3 regions of the Dermacoccus sp. UBA1591 genome follow, and region 2 is predicted to be linked to each of the others. Evidence: predicted binding sites of a transcription regulator. Region 2 holds the regulator's gene; each other region holds the start of a gene.
The links. The regulator LexA, encoded in region 2, represses DNA repair genes until DNA is damaged. The targets are predictions, from matches to a motif close to TCGAACANNTGTTCGA.
Positions count from the first base shown of each region.

Region 1: B2284_RS02520 (DUF6504 family protein) is a predicted target of LexA. The motif match lies at 2,956-2,971, and genes of this name have one in related genera.
Region 3: B2284_RS12275 (HNH endonuclease signature motif containing protein) is a predicted target of LexA. The motif match lies at 2,256-2,271, and genes of this name have one in related genera.

Region 1 covers NZ_DCNR01000021.1:31,679-36,282, forward strand. The annotation lists gene B2284_RS02510 (DNA polymerase III subunit alpha) at 1-2,071, opposite strand, end outside; gene B2284_RS02515 (SAV_6107 family HEPN domain-containing protein) at 2,075-2,551, opposite strand; gene B2284_RS02520 (DUF6504 family protein) at 2,603-2,908, opposite strand; gene B2284_RS02525 (polyprenyl synthetase family protein) at 3,075-4,169, shown strand; gene B2284_RS02530 (Rv2175c family DNA-binding protein) at 4,185-4,559, opposite strand.
Region 2 covers NZ_DCNR01000112.1:24,936-29,539, reverse strand. The annotation lists partial or broken gene B2284_RS12925 (ComEC/Rec2 family competence protein) at 1-491, shown strand, start outside; gene B2284_RS12920 (LysR family transcriptional regulator) at 482-1,414, opposite strand; gene B2284_RS12915 (Sir2 family NAD-dependent protein deacetylase) at 1,485-2,318, shown strand; gene lexA (transcriptional repressor LexA) at 2,409-3,125, opposite strand; gene B2284_RS12905 (LysM peptidoglycan-binding domain-containing protein) at 3,463-3,891, shown strand; gene nrdR (transcriptional regulator NrdR) at 4,205-4,604, shown strand, end outside.
Region 3 covers NZ_DCNR01000110.1:36,514-41,117, reverse strand. The annotation lists gene B2284_RS12280 (DUF3817 domain-containing protein) at 265-582, opposite strand; gene B2284_RS12275 (HNH endonuclease signature motif containing protein) at 641-2,245, opposite strand; gene B2284_RS12270 (NUDIX hydrolase) at 2,461-2,871, shown strand; gene B2284_RS12265 (hypothetical protein) at 2,941-3,162, shown strand; partial or broken gene B2284_RS12260 (helicase-related protein) at 3,211-4,604, opposite strand, start outside.

The DNA of each region.
Region 1 (4,604 bases), on a different contig from region 2:
GCCGCGCGCGCAGGAACGGGGTGATCATGTCGCTCTTGACCGGCCCGGGGCGGAACAGCGAGATGTCGATGATGAGGTCTTCGAAACGCTGCGGCCCGAACTTGCCGATGAGTTCCCGCTGCCCGGGCGACTCGATCTGGAAGCACCCCAGGGTGCGCGTCGTGCGGATGAGCTCGAAGGTGGCCTCGTCGTCGAACGGCACGCACTCGGGGTCGTCGAGGTCGACGACGGCACCCTCGACGCGTTCGATCTCGGCGACGGCGTGGGCCATGGCCGACTGCATGCGGATGCCGAGCACGTCGAGCTTGAGCAGCCCCAGCGTCTCGACGTCGTCCTTGTCGAACTGACTCATCGGGAAACCGAGCCAGCTCGCCTCCATCGGCGTGCGCTGCGCCAGCCCGGCGTTCGACAGGATCACCCCGCACGGATGCAGCGCGATGTGCCGCGGCAGCCCGTCGAGGCGCTCGACGAGGTCGAACAGCCGGTCGAGCTCCGGTTCGGCGAGCCCGCGCGCCCGCAGCTCGGGCAACTCCTCGATCGCATGCCGCACGTCACGGGCCGCGACGTGCGGGAAGGCCTTCGCGATGACGTCGACGTCGGCCGGCACCATCCCGAGCGCGGCACCGGCGTCACGGATGGCGTGGCGCACCCGGTAGGTCTCCATCATCGACACGCACGTCACCCGCTCCCCGCCGAAGCGCTCCATGATGCGTTCGTAGATCTCGGTGCGGCGCGCCGACTCGACGTCGATGTCGATGTCGGGCAGCGACGCGCGGGCCCTCGTGCAGAACCGCTCCATGAGCAGTCGGTGCTCGATGGGGTCGACCCCGCTGATGCCGAGCAGATAGGTGATGAGGCTGCCCGCGCCCGACCCGCGGGCCGCGACGCGCCCGCCCATGTCGCGGATGAGGTCGCAGACCTGCGCGACGGTGAGGAAGTACGTCGGATACCCGAGGTGACGCACCACGTCGAGCTCCTCCTCGAGCCGCTCCAGCACCTCGCGCCGTTTCGCCTTCGACGCGTGCGGGTAGCGTCCGTTCACCGCGGCGTGACAGCGCTCGCTGAGCACCCGCTGCGGGTCGGTGCCCATCAGGCCCAGCACCTCGACCTCGGGCAGGTGCACCGCCCCGATGCCGATGTCTCGGAACGGGTGCTGGACGCACGCCTGCGCCAGTCGGTCGCTCGCCCCGATGAGCTCGAGCGCGGCGCCGAGATCACCCAGCCCTTCGGCGAGCGCCTCGGCCTGCGCCAGCATCTGCGCCTCAGGGCGCAGATGGCCCTGAACGCTCGTGCGATCCAGGTGACGCAGGTCGAGCGCCACCCCACGGCGCGCCGCGTCGAGGACGTCGGCAGTGATCGCCTCGTCGACCTCACCATGGCGCACCCAGCCGCTCAGCACGGCGGGCACGCCGCACCGACGGGCGAGGCGCCACAGGTTCGTCGCGTGACGCCGACTGGCCATCGCCTCGGGCGGGCCGTCGTGGCAGGCCACCTCGAGGGCGAGCGCACCGTGCGGGAGAGCGGTTCGCCAGCGACGCACCAGGGCCTCGGCCTCGGCGTGACGACCGCGCAGGAGTGCCTGCCCGACGTCCGAATCCGGGCCGAGGAGCACCGTGAGTGCCGGCTGGTTCGGTTCGCTCTCGTGCGTGACGTGCGCGGCCACCCGGTCGAGACTCGTGGCGGGCGCGCCGCGCTCACCGCTCAGATGAGCGTCGGTGACGAGACGGCACAGCTGGGCCCACCCCAGCCCCGGCGCGAGCCCCGACGCCGCACCGCGGGCGAGGACGGTGACGCGCGGGCTCCGCTCGTCCCGCGCCGGGCCACCCTTGGCGGGGGTACGCGCCCGCAGCACGCGCTCGGGCGCCAGCGCGAGGTCGACGCCGAGGATCGGCTCGAGGCCTGCGGCGGTGCACGCCTCGACGAACTTGACGCTGCCGTACAGACCGTCGCGGTCGGTGAGCGCGAGGCGTCCGTACCCGAGCTCGGCGGCGCGGGCGACGAGTGTCGCGGGTGGGGTCGTGCCGTACTGCAGCGAGTACGACGAGGCGACCCGAAGGTGCGTGAACTGCATGGTTCACCTCACCTGGACCGGGGTCATGCGCGAACCGACCGGCGCGAGCGGCGGGAGACCGGCGTGCTCGAGGACGATCTGCAGGAACGTCTCGGCCTGCCGCACGAGATCGTCGGCCTCTCGTGCGGCGGGCACGAGGATGCCTGCGCTCACGGCGCGGCTGCGGCGCCCGCTCTCGGTGAAGAACGCCGCCCATTCACCCAGCTCGGGCGCGTGCTGGGCAAGCGTCACCCACGCACTGCGCGGCTTGGAGCTGAGGCTGCGCGGCGCCTTCCACGCGAGCAACCCAGCAGCGGCGCGCAGCGCCGCGAGATGCGCCGCGACGTAGCGCTGCGAACTCGTCGAGACGGTGCAGGCCTCGACGAGGGTGTCGTGGGAACGCGCGACGAGGTCGAGCAGATCGGTGGAGCAGACGGCGGGGACGTCGTTCGTCGAGGTGACCGACGTCGACGTGGTCGGGGCTGTGGTCAGGGTCGTCATGGGGCACTTCCTTCGTCGATGGGGCGGGAACGGACGGTTCAGTCGATGAGCTCAGTCGGTGAGGGCGCGCAGCGACCAGCGCTCACCGTGGTGCACGAGGTGGAAGACCCCGCTCGAGGCGCGGCGCCCGGCCGTCGCCTCGACACGCCAGGTGCGTTGCTCGAGCCGGCGCTGGACGTCAGGGGCGCCCTGCTCGTCAGGTGTCGTGGGACGGGCCGGATCACGCCACCACGGCACCCGTTCACGCCAGGTGTCGAGCACCTGCGTCACTCGGTAGCGACGCCCGCGCCACTCGAAGACCACGGGCCTGCCGCACGCGTCGACCCCCATGGCGACGACGTCGTCGTACTCGCGCATCACACGACCTCCTCCTCGGTGGAGGGCAGAGCCCTCCCCACGAAAAATCGAACTTCTGTTCGATGAGAAGAATGTACGACCGACGTCTGACAACCCCGTCAGGTCGCGGTTCCCACGCCGCTACGCGTAGGCTCACGGGTAGCCGATCTGGAAAAGGAAACGCACCGTGCCCGACTCTCTCGATGCGCCGCGCCTGCTCGAACGACTGCAGGAGACCCTCGATGCCGAGGTGAGCCATCAGCGCGACGTCCTCGCCCCCCTCGGCGGCCAGACCGACCTCATGCTCGACGCCGTCGCCACCCTCCTGCGCGGAGGCAAACGTGTGCGTGCGTCGTTCCTGTACTGGGGTTACCGCGCCGCCGGTGGAGCCGACAGCGACGCCCTCGTGCGCTGCGCCGCGTCGATGGAGCTGTTCCAGGCCGCCGCGTTGCTGCACGACGACGTCATGGACGCGAGCGACACCCGACGCGGCATGCCCGCCGCGCACCGGGCGATGGCCGCCGCGCACCGCAGCCGCGGTCTCGACGGTGACGCCGACCGCTTCGGCGAGGCCGGCGCCATCCTGGCCGGCGACCTGTGCCTGACGTGGGCCGACGAGATGTACGCGACGAGCGGCCTGCCCGCCGACGAGGTCGCGCGCGGCCGCGCCGTCTTCGACCTCATGCGCACGCAGCTCATGGGCGGTCAGTTCCTCGACGTCCTCGAGGCCTCGACGCCCTGGGCGACGATGGGCACGCCCGAGCGCATCGCGCGTGCGCTGCGCGTCATCCGTTTCAAGAGCGCCAAGTACACGATGGAGCACCCCCTGCTCATCGGTGCGGCGAGCGCGGGCGCCTCCCCCGACGTCACGCAGGCCCTGTCGCAGTACGGTCTCGCGCTCGGTGAGGCCTACCAGCTGCGTGACGACCTGCTCGGCGTCTTCGGCGACCCGGCCCAGACGGGCAAGCCCGCCGGCGACGACCTGCGCGAGGGCAAGCGCACCGTCCTCGTCGCTCACCTGCTCGACGCCGCCGGTGACGAGCCGGAGGTCGGCACGTTCTTCGCCGAGCGTTTCGGCCACGACGACCTGCGCGAGGACGAGGTCGAACGCATCCGTGTGCTCGCTCGCGAATCAGGGGCCGTCGACGCCGTCGAAACGTGCATCGCCGAGGGCGCTCAGCGTGCCCGCGCGGCGTTGGACGGCGTGCGCAGCCAGGTGCCGGCCGACGCCTACGCCGCGCTGGAGGCGTTCATCGAGTCGACGACGGCCCGCACGTTCTGACGCGGCAGCTCGCGATCAGAACGCGTCCTCCATGGCGCGCTTGCGCACCTCGGCCTTGCGGCCCGCGCGCAGCATGTCGATCGGTGCCCCGTCGATCGGGAGGGTCTCGTCCGGCGTGCACAGCCAACGGATGGCCTCGTCGTCGTCGAACCCGCCGTCGTTGAGCACCGTGACGGTGCCCATGAGCGAGGCGAGCACGCCGCCGCCCTGGATGAAGGCGGCCGGCACCGCGACGACGTTGCGTTCCCCGACGCGGCTCGCGATGATCTCGCGGTCGGCGATCATCTGACGCACCTGGCGCAGCGACATGCCGAGCGCCTCGGCGAGGTCGGGTACGGTCAGCCAGTCGCCGACGAGGGTCTCGAGGTCAGGTGCGGTTGCGTCATTCACCCTCACAGGGTGCCAGAGACTCTCTCATCGGCGCACGTCGAGCGC
Region 2 (4,604 bases):
AAGCAGCGCTCGAACAGCCTCGGGCTTCGCTCGGGGCGCTCGCACCGGGACAACGCCTCGTCATCGGCGAGGTGACGATCGAGGTGCTGTGGCCGCGCCGCGTCATGACGGAGGGGTCGGTGCAGAACAACGCCTCACTCGTGCTCGACGTATCGGCGCCCGCGTATCACGCGCTCATGCTGGGCGATTGCGAACGTGAGGCGCAGGCCGCGGTGATCGAACAGGTGCGTCAGAGCGCCCGGCGACGCGCGTTCGACCTCGTCAAGGTGGCGCACCACGGTAGCTCCAACCAGAACGAGCGCCTCTACGAGGCGGCGGCCGCGCGTCAGGCCGTGATCGGGGTGGGCGCCGGCAACGACTACGGTCACCCGACGAAGAAGACGCTCGAACTGCTGGCCCGGCACGACGCGCGGGTGTGGCGTACCGACACGCAGGGTGACGTGGACGCCCTCGCGACGGGTGGCTCGATCAGCCTGCAGGCTCAGCGATGAGCGTGCTGCGCGCTCGGCACCCGTGCTGCCGCGTCGGCGAGGGCTTCGAGGGTGGCGGTGACGGCGGGGACCCGCTGCAGGTCGGGTGTCGTCACGGCGAACACGCAGCGCCGGCTCGACGGCAGCAGCGGCAACGTCACGACGTCCGGATGCGACGTGGAGCGCAGGATCAGCTCGGGAATGAGCGCGACGCCGAGGCCCTCCGCGACGAGGCCGAGAACGGTGACATAGTCCTCCGTCTCGAACGCGACGTCGGGCGCGTAACCGGCGCCCTGGGCGAGGCTGACGAGGTGGCCACGGCATCGGGGGCACCCCGCGATCCACGAGGCGTCGCTGAGCTCCTCCATGCGGACGCTCTCGGCTGCGGCGAGGGGGTGATCGCGCGGGACGGCGAGACGCACGTCGTCGTGCAGGAGCCCGCGGGTGAGGAACGGGTCCAGGTCCTCGCCTGCGGGGAGCGGGTCCGCGTCGTCGTACGTGAACGCCACGGCGACGTCGCAATCGCCGGCACGCAGGCTCGCCAGGGATTCCGGGGGTTCGGCCTCGGCGAAGCTGACCTTGACGTCTGGGAACCGCTCCTTGACGAGTGCGAGGGCGCGCGGGACGAGCGTTGACGATGCCGACGGGAACGCCATGAGGCGCACCCGCCCGGCGCGCAACCCAGCGATGGCGGCGACCTCACTCTCGGCGGCCTCGAGGGCACTGAGGACGGGCGTCGCCGTGCGCGCCAGCACCTGCCCGGCCTCCGTCAGCCGCACCGAGCGGCCGAGGCGCTCCACTAGAGCCGTCCCGGTCTTCTCCTCGAGACGGCGCACCATCTGCGACACGGCCGGCTGAGAATAGCCGAGAGCGGCAGCGGCGGCGGTGAAGCTGCCCTCGTCGCTGATCGCCTTCATGACGCGGAGCCCGGCTGCATCGATCATGCACCAAGAATAACGTGCTCTTATCCATTGTTGAGACAATCGAACGCAGACCTATGGGAGGGGCAGGATGATGAGCGGCGTCGCGGAACTGACCGATTTCGTGCGCGCGGGAGGGCTCTTCGTCCTCACCGGCGCCGGCATCTCGACCGAATCCGGCATCCCCGACTACCGGCGCCCCGACGGCACGCGCCGCACGGTTCCCATGACATACCAACAGTTCCTCGCCACCCACGAGGCGCGTCAACGGTACTGGGCGCGCAGTGCCGTCGGCTGGGAGATCTTCGACGCGGCGGAACCGAACGTCGGGCACGTCGCGCTGGCGCGACTGCAGGGTGGCGGCCTCGTCGATCACCTCGTGACGCAGAACGTCGACGGCCTTCATGCGCGTGCCGGTGCCCGCGACGTCACCGAGCTGCATGGGTCGCTCGAGCACGTCGTCTGCGTCGCGTGCGGGACGCGGGAAGGGCGCCGTGGCTTCCAGGTACGCCTGCGCGAACTCAACCCCCAGCTGCCGACGCAGGCGCGCCTGCTCGCCGACGGCGACGCGGACGTCGCGGTCGAGCTGGAGCGCGGTGTCATCGTGCCGGCGTGCCTGCGCTGCACGGCCACGACGGTGAAGCCGGACGTCGTCATGTTCGGTGAGTCCGTCGCTCCTGAGGTCGTGGAGGCGCAGATGCGGGCAGTGGAACGCTGCCGGGGCGTGCTCGTGCTCGGCAGTTCGCTCAAGGTGATGTCGGGTTACCGGTTCGTGCTCGCCGCCCTCAAGCAGCAGAAGCCGGTCGCCCTCGTCGGGCTCGGCGCGATGCGTGGCGAGGAGCGGGTCGACCTCGTCGTGCGCGAACCCCTCGGCCCGACCCTCACCGCCGTGTGCGACGCGCTGGGGCTCGACCTCGCGACGTCCTGACGTCTCGGCGTCGAACGTCGGGGCGCAGAAGGGGCTGAGAGTCGAGTTGCAACCACACGCTGGACCGATCCGCGCGGCGCGGCCAGCGCCTCAGATGCTGCGCAGGACGGCCGTGACCTTGCCCATGATGCTCGCGTGGTCGCCGTCGATCGGGGAGTAGGCCTCGTTCGCGGGCATGAGCCACGTCTTGCCCTCGCTGCGGCGCAGCGTCTTGACCGTGGCCTCCGAGTCGAGCAGTGCCGCGACGATCTCCCCGTTGGCGGCGTCGGCCTGGCGTCGCACGACGACCCAGTCGCCCTCGCAGATGGCCGCATCGATCATCGAGTCGCCGACGACGCGCAGCAGGAACAGCTCGCCGTCACCGACGATCTGACGCGGTAGCGGGAAGACGTCCTCGACGGCCTGCTCGGCGAGGATCGGGCCACCGGCCGCGATGCGGCCGACGACCGGCACGTATGACGGCGTGGGTCGCTCGTCGCCCGAGCCCGTCTCGTCGTGCTGCGACTCGGATAGCGCAGACACGGCGTTGCCGCGGTAGCCGCGGGTCGCCGCACCCGAGTCGGGGGAGACGACCTCCATGGCGCGCGGGCGGTTCGGGTCGCGGCGCAGGTATCCCTTGCGCTCGAGTGCGGCGAGCTGATGGGCCACCGAACTCGGGCTCGTCAGACCGACGGCCTCGCCGATCTCACGCAGGCTCGGGGGGTAGCCGCGCTCGTCGACGGAACGTCGGATCACGGTGAGCACCTTGTGCTGGCGTGGCGTCAGCTTGCCCGGCGTGCGCTCCTGCATCGAATGAACGTCACCCATGGTGTGACCCCTCCTGGTCCTCGTCGCACGTCGGTGGTCGCGTTGGCGACACGTGCACCCTCCGGCGGGGCGGAAATGCCCGCCATGACGGGGTTGTCGGTGCGCGGTGCTTGTGTATCTGACATCACCCACAGTACGCGGTGTCGCACACACTTTTCAAAAATGTGTACGAAGAAATCCGTGCGCGCCGTTCGAAAGCACGTTCGGGTGTCGTACAATTGTTCTATCGCACGCGTGTTCGATCGGTCCCTCCGGGCTGACCGGGTCGCGTGAGGAAGCCGCACCGGTGACGGTGTGGCGGCGCCTCGGGGGTATCCCGAGAGAAGGAGTGGTTTCGATGGTTGCTTCGAGTACTGCAGTTCGACGTGAGCCCGTGCTGGGTTCGGGTGTCGACGTGCGCCGCGTGGCGCGGGTCGACGCTGCGGCATCCCGCTCGCACCTCCACCTCGTGCCCACGGGTGGCGCGGTGCAGGTCGTCACGAACTCTCAGAGCGTTCGTTTCGCCCGTCGTCGCTTCACGGCCGTGTGCGTGGCTCTCGTCGTCGTGGCGGGGGCCATCCTCGCGGGCCGGGCGATGGCGAGCGGTGTCGACGGTACGCAGCGGCACGAGGTCACCGTTCGCGCGGGGGAGACGCTTTCGCAGATCGCGGCGCGTGAGATGCCGGGCGTGCGCAACGACCAGGCGGTCGTCGCGATCGAGCACGAGAGCAACCTCGGCTCGTCGCAGGTGCAGGCCGGCCAGAAGGTGATCATCCCCGCACCGTGAAGTGTGACGATCGCCATCGTCGGGTTCGAGGGTTCGAGGGGGCGTGAGTCGCCTCCCCCCCGGCTGGCGCAGGATTCCGCGGCGCACGAGTGGCGGGGGTCGTCGCGAGGTTGCGCAGGGCGAGTAGACGCGGCCTCGGTGCTGTTGCGCGTCGGGTCTCAGGGGCCTAATATCTCTACATGTGGGGCTTTGGCCCCCGCTTCCCCCTAGATGTTGATTCTCCTCCGCTGATGTGCATCTGCGCTCTGAGGCCGGAATCCCGGGGTGGAGCGCCGTCGTCCCGAGTGTTCCCAGCCCCGTCGGAAGGTTTGACGTGCACTGTCCGTTCTGCCGCAACACCGACTCCCGCGTCGTCGATTCGCGCTCGAGCGAGGACGGCACCTGCATCAAGCGGCGCCGTCAGTGCCCGAACTGCGGCAAGCGGTTCTCGACGATGGAGACCGCAAGTCTCACGGTCGTCAAGCGTTCCGGGGTCAGCGAGCCGTTCTCGCGCGACAAGGTGATGTCCGGGGTTCGCAAGGCGTGCCAGGGCCGCCCGGTCACCGACGACCAGTTGGCCGTTCTCGCCCAGCAGGTGGAGGAGTCCATCCGCTCGAAGGGCTCCGCCGAGATCGACGCCCATGACGTGGGCATCGAGATCCTCGGGCCCCTGCGCGAACTCGACCACGTCGCCTATCTGCGCTTCGCCTCCGTCTACCAGGCCTTCGAATCGC
Region 3 (4,604 bases), on a different contig from region 2:
TGGCGACTTGAGCGCCGACGACGACGCGGGTCTGCGGCGCGCCGCGGTGACCAACCGGATGGTCATGCCTCGACCAGGTGCGCGAACACCTCTGGTGCCTTGAGCGCCGGCGATGTCTCGTATCGCAGCCGCGGCTGAGTGACGCGCAGGCAGGGGCCGGCGTCGTCGGTGCGTCTCGTCGACTGGCGTGTCATGACGAACGAGCGGCGGGGCTGCGAACCCTCGCAGCTCGCGGCCCCGCCGGTCGCACGTGCAGGGGGATCGTCAGCCGGCGAGGGGCTTCTGACGCGGTTCGTCGCCGAGTTCGCCACGCGCTTCGGCGCGCTTCTCGAACCAGATCGTCGCGAACGGGATCACGGCGCAGAGCAGGCCGATGCCGATCGTCTTGTTCGGCCAGCTCTTCTCCTGCCACAGCTTGAGCGCGCACAGGACGTACCCGATGAACATGACGCCGTGGATGGGCCCGGCGATCTGCACTCCGACCTCAGTGGTCTTGAGCACCCACTTGAAGAACATGCCGATGAGAAGCAGACCCCAGGAAACAGCTTCGGCGAACGCGAAGATCTTGAAGATTCGAGACATGCGGCGATTCTACTGAGACGGCCTGAGTGCCGGCCGATGGAGCGTGCCTGCCAACAGCTCAGCTCGCGGGAGCGAGCGTGGTCGCGACCGTCTCCCCGCTCGGGAGAGTCGTCCAGCGGCGGCCGGTCGGTGACTCCCACGTGCAAACTCCGTCTGGCGTCATGGTCACGGCATAGCCGCCGAAGGTCTTGGCGCGGTGATGGTGGCGGCACAGGGCCTGCAGGTTGCCGACGCACGTCGGCCCACCGTCGGCGTGCGGGACGACGTGGTCGAGGTCGCAGTTCGTCGAGACCCGGGTGCAGTGCGGGAAGCGGCAGTGCACGTCACGCTCACGGACAAGCCGCGCCACTCGCGCGCCGGGACGATACGTCGTCGAGCAACTCGCGAGCGTCGTCCACGCACCGTCAACGAGGTCGATCGTGAACGTGGTGTCGACGAGCGCCGCGACGAGGCGAACGGCTGCCGCGTCGACGTGGCCCAGGCCGGGGATGTGGGCCGCGCCCAATGTGTCCGGGGGTCGCGTGATGACGCCGATCGGCCCGGCCTCAGCGTGCTGACGGGGCCGACTAAGACCGTCCTCATCAAGACCGCCCTCGTCGAGACCGCAGTTGGGGACGGAGGCGAGCGACGCAGGGGGCTCCAGCGTTCCGAACCGCCGGTCGGAAGGCGCTGGTGGGCTCGCGTGGACGGGCACCTTGAGGTGCATGACGGTGTTGACCGTTGAGTTCGCGAAGACAAGGTCGAGCAGTGCGCCGACGCGAACGGCGCCGAGGGGTTCGGTGCCACTCCCTGCCACACTGACGTGGCTCGCGGCGCGCCACCGCGCGAGTTCGTCACGTGGATCTGGCGCATGGTCGTTGAGCGTCTGAGCGTGCGCTTCGATCGCGGCGCGGAGACGGGCAGCGTCCTCGGTGGCCATGATCAGACGCACCTCGGTGAGGGTGTCGAAATCGAGGTGGGGCGTGAACCATAGCCCGTGCTCACGACGGGGGTCGACGGTGTCGGCCTCGGTCTGCGCCAGCCGCCTGTCGTGCAGCAGTTTGCGCGCCCGGGAGCGGGCACCGTCGACGCTGAGGTGGTGTGCTCCCCCGCTCACGAGATCCGTGAGCACCTCTGCAGCCAACTCGTCGTCGAGGTGCGCCATCTCACGCGCCAGCGTGGCGGCCACCATGGTGCGGCAGGCTCCCCGCAGCGTCAGTTCGTGCAGAGCGGGCGCGCGGTCGCGGAGCATGCGTCCGTCGACAGCGAGGCGCGACGCGGTGGCGCTCGAACACCCGAGGGCGTTCCCGAGATCATCCCCCGCGAATTCGCCTGCGGTCGGAGGGCGTTCGCAGAGCCCATAGTTCTCCTCGTCGAGGTGAGCACGCTGGGCGACCGTGTCTTCGTGTTCGACGGCGACGGCGTGAAGCACCGCGTCGGCGGCCCTCGTCACCTCCTGCGCAGCAACGGCGATGTCTTCCAGTTGTGCTTGGAGCGTGAACGTGCGCGTGTGGCGCTCATCGAAGGTTCGCGGCAACGCGTCGCCCGAGCAGGGCGCCAATGTCTCCGGGTCGGCCAGCGCCTGCTCTGCGATCGCGCGCGTCAGCAGAACCCATGCGCCCACCAGCTCGGTGGACGGCATGGCGGCGACCGTCTCGGCCGTCACTGCCAGCGTTTGATCCATGCCACTAGTTTAGTACACATGTTCGAATCTTGGTAGGGTCAAAGGGATAGTGAGTGAACCCACTGGCCGGCCCTTCCTCCGCGCCAGGGCTGCATCACGAATCACAAGAGCACCCGCCGCGTGCAACCCTGCGATCAGGCGGCGCTGGTTTGCACCCGCTTGGTCTACCGCCTGACGGCAGACGAGGTACAGGCGACTGGTGGTTGACTCATCCCATGGCCTCAGCGACGCTGCCCACGCACATTGCCGTCGTGGCACTCGTTCGGGACGCGAGGGTGCTACTCGCTCACCGCCACCCGAACCGGATGAATTATCCGGACCTGTGGGACCTGCCCGGGGGACACGTCGAACCCGGCGAGTCCGCCGAGTGCGCTGCCCGTCGCGAGTGCGTCGAAGAGCTCGGAGTGACGGTGATCGATGCAGAGCGATTTCCGATGGCCTGCAGCGATCCAGCCCTGTTGAAGCATGCGTTCTTCGCGACGCGCTGGGTAGGGAACCCCCGCAACATCGCGCCCGACGAGCACGACGACATCGGCTGGTTCGCCGAGAGCGAACTGCCCCGGTTGGCCATGGCCGATCCTGCGGGGTGTCAGGACCTCGTCAGGCTCATGCGGGCGATCAAATGACATCAGCCCCGGCGTGGCGTGACCGTATTTCGCTTGCCGGTCGGCTGCCTCGCCCATAGCGTGTCGAGCATGCCCCAACCTGCTGGCTTCGCCTTTCTCGAACGTGATGGCGTCGTTGTCATCACTCATCACGGACGCACAGCGACGACTCTTAGGGGCGCGCGTGCTGCGGACTTCTTGGAAGACGTCGAGGACGGTGACGCTCAGGAGATCATGGCGCGCCTCACCGGCAACTATCGCCGCGGCAATGAGCGTCAGGCCCGCAACCATCCTCGCAACAAGGGGCGATGACCACGCGGCGCCGAGATCCCACCCGGCGCCGCGGACGCCATCAGGGCGCTACTTCTGCGCCTCCGTCATCTGGCGCAGTTCTTTCTTGAGGTCACGTAATTCGTCGCGCAGACGCGCTGCGAGTTCGAACTGCAGCTCGGAGGCCGCCTCACTCATCTGGGCCTGCAACTCCTGGATGAGGCCCGCGAGGTCGGCGGCGCTGCTCGCCTCGCGCTTCGCGCCCGCGGCGACGTTCGCGTCGGCACTCGCCGCACCGCTGCCGCCGCGACCCTTACCACGCGACATCGAACGGCCGGAACCGAGCAGTGCGTCCGTGTCGGCGGACTCGCGCTGCAGCATGTCGGTGATGTCCGCGATCTTCTTGCGCAACGGCTGTGGGTCGATGCCCTTCTCCGTGTTGTACGCGATCTGCAGCTCACGGCGGCGCGACGTCTCGTCGATCGCCTCCTGCATCGACGGCGTCACCTTGTCGGCGTACATGTGCACCTGACCGGAGACGTTTCGCGCAGCGCGACCGATGGTCTGGATCAGGCTTCGTGCGGACCGCAGGAAGCCCTCCTTGTCGGCGTCGAGGATCGCGACGAGCGACACCTCCGGTAGGTCGAGACCCTCACGGAGCAGGTTGATGCCGACGAGGACGTCGAACTCACCCATGCGCAACTCGCGCAGCAACTCGACGCGGCGCAACGTGTCGACCTCCGAGTGCAGATAGCGCACCCGCACACCCTTGTCGAGCAGATAGTCGGTGAGATCCTCGGCCATCTTCTTCGTCAAGGTCGTGACGAGGACACGCTCGTTCTTGTCCGTCCGTGTGCGGATCTCGCCGAGCAGATCGTCGATCTGCCCCTTCGTCGGCTTGAGCACGATCTCGGGATCGACGAGACCCGTCGGGCGGATGACCTGCTCGACGTAGCCGTCGCTCTTGCTCATCTCGTAGTCGCCCGGCGTCGCCGAGAGGTACACCGTCTGCCCGATGCGCTCGAGGAACTCCTCCCACTTCAACGGCCGGTTGTCCATCGCGCTCGGCAGACGGAAACCATGGTCGACGAGGGTGCGCTTGCGCGACATGTCACCCTCGTACATCGCCCCGATCTGCGGGACCGTCTGGTGCGACTCGTCGATGACGAGGAGGAAATCCTCCGGAAAGTAGTCGAGCAGCGTGTTCGGCGCGGTACCGGGGCCACGACCGTCCATGTGACGGCTGTAGTTCTCGATGCCGGCGCACGACCCGACCTGCCGCATCATCTCGATGTCGTACGTCGTCCGCATCCGCAAGCGCTGCGCCTCGAGCATCTTGCCCTCGGCCTCGAACCGCTTGAGCTGATCGCCCAGCTCGACCTCGATGCCGGCGATGGCGCGCTCCATGCGCTCGGGCCCGGCGACGTAGTGCGTCGCCGGGAAGACGTACATCTCCGACTCCTCGTTGACGATCTCCCCCGTCA